Regions from separate parts of the Bacillus sp. z50 genome, predicted to be linked through region 2. Evidence: riboswitches for the same ligand, from Rfam matches in the RefSeq annotation. Region 2 holds a riboswitch; the other holds the start of a gene.
What was found. A riboswitch is a leader RNA that binds a small molecule or an ion and turns the genes downstream of it on or off. The one in region 2 is predicted to bind lysine.
Positions count from the first base shown of each region.

Region 1 (3,218 bases), on a different contig from region 2:
AGGCTGTAGATTTCCTGAAAATATTTAATCTGGATTCTTATCGTGATGAAAAGGCCAAGAATCTTCCATATGGAATGCAACGCAGACTTGAAATAGCCAGAGCCCTAGCAACGGGTCCGCGGTTACTGCTGCTGGATGAACCGGCAGCGGGTATGAATCCGAAGGAAACAAGTCAGCTGATGGAGTTAATCAGCTTAATACGTGAAAAATTTGATTTAACTGTACTTTTGATTGAGCATGATATGCAGCTTGTGATGGGGGTATGTGAACGTATTTATGTACTTGATCATGGACAATTAATCGCACACGGTACACCGGATGAAGTCCGCAATAATCCTAAGGTTATAGAGGCTTATCTTGGCGAGGAGGTTTCCTGATGCTGAAGGTTGAAGATATTAACGTTTACTATGGAAATATTCAGGCATTAAAAGGTGTCTCTTTTCATATTGACGAAGGGGAAATTGTTACCTTAATCGGTGCAAATGGGGCTGGAAAAAGTACACTACTTAAAACTGTTTCAGGTTTACTTAAACCGAAGCAGGGTCAAATCATGTATCAGGGTAAATCCATAGGTGGAAAAGCAGCTCAAGTGATTGTAAAGCAGGGAATCTCACATGTACCAGAAGGACGGCGGGTTTTTGCCAATATGACAGTGGAAGAAAATTTACAGCTTGGTGCTTATTTACGTAGGGATCGAGCTGGGATTAAAGAGGATATGGAGAAGGTATTTGATCTTTTTCCAAGGATGAACGAACGTCTTAAACAGCCGGCAGGAACATTGTCAGGTGGAGAACAACAAATGCTCGCAATGGGAAGGGCATTAATGGCTAAGCCCAAATTGCTTTTACTCGATGAACCTTCCATGGGATTGGCTCCACTACTGGTTAAAACAATTTTCCGCATAATTGAAGAAATAAATAATGCGGGAACAACTATTCTTTTAGTTGAACAAAATGCTAATTTGGCACTATCGATTGCCAACCGTGCCTATGTAGTGGAGACCGGCAAAATCGTCCTCTCGGGTTCGGCAGATGAGTTAACCTCAAGTGAAAAAGTAAAGATGGCCTATCTTGGCGGACATTAAAGGTGAATCACTCCTCTGTAAACTTTTACAGGGGAGTTTTAGTTTTGTGTGGGTTACAGGAACGAGAGGATTGGATTAATTAGCCTAACATGTTATCGATCGGGTTACTCGTTAAGCAATTGAGTCAGGCTTCATCCTAATAATTAATCAGATAATTGTAAAAAAATACACATCTATTCCACATTGTGAACAGGAATGTAATCTGTTATATTAGAATAACAATTAGATAGTACCTTATCATTCCGATGGGGTAGAGGCGCAGGATTCAAGAGTAAGCTATGTGAGGATGACAACAGAGAGCATAGCCGAAAGGGGAAACTGCCGAAGCAAGTTGATTAGTCAGAAATGAATTTGCTGGGGTTGTTTTAAATAAAAGCAACACTGTCATTATAAGAGGTTCTTATAATGAGGAGCTACAGGTCGTGATGGAGAAAGAAAAGCTGATACAGGGCTGCGGTAGATATTTCTCTATTGCAGCCCTTCTTTATTTTCTTTTGCATAAAAGGTAAGAGCGCAAGGGTCAGCACTCACGACGAGTTCCCCTTATTTATTTGGAGGAGGAAAAAAGGAATGGAGTCGACAGTTTATACGCTTATTCCCCCACTATTGGCAATTCTAATGGTGGCTATAACAAGGAAGGTTTTGCTTTCACTTGGTGTGGGGATTGTAGCATCAGCTTTAATGCTTGCTGATTTTAATATTGGTGAGACATGTGTCCTTATATGGGAAGCAGTAAAAGGAATCTTTATATCAGATGGATCACTCAATGTATCCAATATATATATTATTTTATTTTTGCTCATCCTTGGCATCATTACGGCTTTCATTTCAATTTCCGGTGGGAGCCGTGCTTTTGGTGAATGGGCGATGAAGCATGTTAAAACAAGAGTTGGGGCTCAGCTGGTAGCTGCCTTGCTTGGAATACTCATCTTTATTGATGATTATTTTAATGCTCTGGCGGTTGGTCAAGTATCACGTCCGATTACAGATAGACATCAAATACCGAGAGCGAAGCTTGCCTATTTGATTGATTCTACCTCAGCTCCCATCTGTGTAATCATGCCAGTATCCAGTTGGGGGGCTTATATTATTGCACTGATTGGAGGAATTTTCATCACTCATGGGGTGACAGAATACAGTTCCTTATCAGCGTTCATTCAAATGATTCCAATGAATTTTTATGCGATTGCGGCGTTGGCAATGGTGTTCATTGTGATCTATCGAAATTGGAATATTGGTTCGATGAAAGTACATGAGGATAGAGCGGTAAAAGAAGGTATTCTTTATAATCCATCCAAGACAGTTCCAGGTGAATTAAAAGAAGATTTACCGAGAAGTACAACTGGAAGGGTTGGAGATTTGGTAATCCCCATTGTAACTCTTATTGTAGGTACAGTGGCTGCGATGCTTTGGACAGGTTATCAGGCAGTTTCTGGACATGCAACACTTCTCACCATTTTTGAAAATACTAATGTCACTAAATCATTGGTTCTGGGTGGTACAATCGGAATTATTGTAACGTTTATTATGTTTTTACGACAAGTTTTTATTTTGCATGGAATTTCTTTAAAGGTTTTCACAGTAGGAGTAAAACACGGAATCGGCTCCATGCTGCCAGCGGTTTATATTTTATTATTTGCCTGGACAATCGTTGATTTAATCGGCAGGCTTGGAACGGGCCAGTATTTGGCTGGACTTGTACAGGATTTAAACTTAAATGTATCCTTTCTGCCATTACTTTTATTTTTAATAGCCGGATTGATGACATTTGCTACGGGTACCTCATGGGGATCATTTGGTATACTGCTCCCGATTGCAGGAGAAATCACGGCAGCAACAGATATTTCGATGATATTGCCGGCAATGGCGGCTGTATTGGCTGGTGCGGTATTTGGTGACCATTGCTCACCGATTTCTGATACAACCATTCTTTCTTCTACTGGTGCCTGTGCGAATCATATTGATCACGTGATGACGCAAATCCCATATGCTTTAATCAGTGCGGGTATAGCTATGGTAGGGTATATTGTCCTTGGATTTACAGGAAGTACGCCGATGGGATTGATCACGGTCGTTATCTTGCTGGCATCTTTTGTATGGGTATCTAAGCCCAAAAAGCAGGAGCAATTAGAAA
Region 1 is NZ_JBZFQL010000007.1:57,691-60,908, forward strand. It holds gene AC4G3N_RS17120 (ABC transporter ATP-binding protein) at 1-377, shown strand, start outside; gene AC4G3N_RS17125 (ABC transporter ATP-binding protein) at 377-1,084, shown strand; lysine riboswitch at 1,328-1,508, shown strand; gene AC4G3N_RS17130 (Na+/H+ antiporter NhaC family protein) at 1,655-3,218, shown strand, end outside.
Region 1: another riboswitch for lysine. It lies ahead of AC4G3N_RS17130 (Na+/H+ antiporter NhaC family protein); the one in region 2 lies ahead of AC4G3N_RS08895 (amino acid permease).

Region 2 (3,218 bases):
ATATTTTTAGGCAGTAAACGATAGAATAGGATTCCGCTTGCCAGAAGGATAACACCGAAAATAAATGTTTTTAAATCAGCCGTTCCTTTGATGATCACCCAAATGGAATATGCCGTCGCCAATATGGCTATGGTACCATCAATAATTCGTGAACGCATTTCATCAGATTTATATGTCTCGCCAGTCCAAACTAATTTCAGTTGGAATGAGGAGGAAATTAAATATGGCACTAAATAAGAAAGTGTCGCGATATAAATAATAAAGTCAAATGCATGAGCAATTGAATTTGAAATAGTTGAGAAAATAAATAATTGACCTAAACCATTTGAAACAATCATAGAGAAATTAGGAATCCCACGCTTATTGACCTGTAAAAACTTAGGGATAAATAAACCTTGTTTTGCTGCCTGATACGGGATTTCAGCGCTTAACAAGATCCAGCCAATTGTTGAACCAAATAAACTGATCAATCCAATGACCGCCAATGCTTTCCCACCAACAGGTCCCAGCACCGTTTCAATTGCATCGATTAATGGTTTTTCTGAATGGATAAGTGCATCCTGTGTTAATAATCCCATAACAAGTGTACTGATTCCCATATAGATAGCCAGGGCAATCAATAGCCCTAAAATGGTCGCTCTCTTTACATCTGCCTTTCTCTTCGCCCTTGATGCGAATACAACAGCAGATTCAACCCCTACAAAAGCCCATAAGGTTGAGACGGCAGCAAAATTTACCTGGCTGAGTAATCCCCGACTCTCACCATCAATTATACGAGTTTCCGCAAACGGTACAATATTAGATTGTTCAAAGGCAAATAGCCCAATTACAATGAATAATCCAAATCCAAGTACTTTTGCCGCAGTCGCCACAAAGTTTAATTTACCAGCATTCTCTATGCCTCGCATAATAAAGAAATGAACGCCCCAGAGCATGATTGTGCAGACAAGGAATGTTAAAGCATTGCCAACTTTTAGACTAAAATTCCCTATACTGAACAATTCAGCCGTACTAGTCAAACTTGGGAAGAAGGTAGATAAATACCCTGCAAACGTAGTGATGATGGCAATATTACCTGCAAAATTACCAATCCAGTATCCCCATGTAGACATAAACCCGGATAATCTTGAGGCTAAAGAATTTTCCTTGAACAATTCCTTAGCATAAATCTGAGGGCCACCTGTTAAATGTGGCTTACGAACAGCCAGATTCCCAAAAACCAGCGCAATAGTTAGTACACCCAATCCTGTTAATCCCCATGCCATAATTACTCCGGCAGGACTAGCTACTTCTGCCAGCGTACGCGGCAACATAAAAATACCAGACCCAACCATATTGCCGACTACAAATGCCGTTAAAATCCAAAAACCCAGTTGCTTCTTATTGTGCACGATAATTCCCCTTCCAAAGCTGTCATGTTACTCTCTATTTTTGAATTATCCATTTCTGTGTAAATAAACTAAATAAAAAACACACCTTATTGTTAAGGTGTGCAACATTTTATGATTAGCCACACCAGACAATAAATGGATAGTTCTCCATGGAATATATACATATCGCGATGTATATATTCCATGACAGTCCTGCACCTATTCGGATACAGTCCCAGCTGCTCTCTTCGGAAAAAAAGAGCGCTTCGGCAGATTTTCCTTTCAACTAAAGTCAGCAAGCTTTCCGGCTCTCTTTTTAGTTTACTAATAAAATCCGCGACCTCTACCTCATCTTTTAGTCCGATGAGGATTTGTATTAAATTAAATTATTCCTGTATAAAGGATACAGTGAAAACGCGAATGCTGTCAATATTATTCGACAATGTTATTTTCAAATCAACTTATTTATGATTAATCCATTTGTTTTGGAAAGCTGCTATACTGCTATATTCAGTCTCCAATTTTCTGTATATATTGATGTAAATTGGCAGTAATTCCTCGTATCTTTCTACATTTGCTTTAACCGGCGTATGGACATGTGTAGTTCCCACATAATTTGATACAACGGATAGGTCTTCAATTTCACCGAGTGCATATCTGCCGAGTACAACTGCTCCTAAACAAGAGCTTTCAAAGCTTTCTGGCACATCTACTTCCTGATTAAAAATATCCGCAAGCATTTGCCTCCATAACTCCGAGCGCGCAAATCCCCCCGTTGCCCTGATTTTACTTGGCACACCTATCAATTCCTGCAAAGCTAATAAGACTGTATAGAGATTAAAAATGACTCCTTCAAGCACCGCTCTGACCATATGTTCCTTTTTATGATGAAGTCCCAAGCCAAAGAACGATCCTCTGGCATCAGGGTTCCAAATGGGCGCTCTCTCTCCAGCTAAATATGGGTGGAATAGTAGTCCATCTGCCCCCGGCGCTACTTTTGATGCTATCTTGGTGAGTACTTCATATGAGTCAATTCCGAGGCGTTTAGCTGTTTCTACTTCCGCTGAAGCCAGCTCATCTCTTAGCCATCTAAAAGTCATACCTCCATTATTAACTGGTCCGCCAATCACCCAATGCTTATCCGTCAATGCATAACAAAAAATTCGGCCCTTTTCATCCGTAATCGGCCTATCTGTTACCGTACGAATGGCTCCGCTCGTTCCAATCGTGACTGCTACAATCCCTGGATCAATCGCATTGACACCCAGATTGGAGAGAACGCCATCACTGGCTCCTATTACAAATGGAGTATCCGGCAACAGCCCCATATCCGCAGCATAGGCGGAGTCCATGCCAGATAAATAATATGTAGTTGGTACTGGTTTAGACAAATGGGTCTCTGTAATACCCGCGATTGCCAATGCCTCAGAATCCCATTCTAAATTTTTAAGATGAAACATTCCTGTTGCTGAAGCAACCGAATAATCAATCACATATTGCCCAAATAATTTATAGAAAACATATTCTTTAATGGAAATGAATTTATATGTCCTACTCACTAATTCGGGATAATCATTCACCAACCAAGTGATTTTTGTTAGAGGAGACATCGGATGGATTGGCGTTCCAGTTCTCCGATAAATGTTTTGTCCATTCCTCTCATTTTTAATATAGTCGGACCACTTCTTTGAACGGCTGTCAGCCCATGTAATGCATTGAGTTAATGGATTCCCATTTTCCTCAACCGCAATTACGCTGTGCATAGCCGAGCTAAAGGATACTAACGACAGTTCATCAGGATTTATTTGGCTTTGGACCATTACTCCTCTTATTGCATTAAGTACAGCA
Region 2 is NZ_JBZFQL010000002.1:632,020-635,237, forward strand. It holds gene AC4G3N_RS08895 (amino acid permease) at 1-1,391, opposite strand, end outside; lysine riboswitch at 1,524-1,724, opposite strand; gene gntK (gluconokinase) at 1,832-3,218, opposite strand, start outside.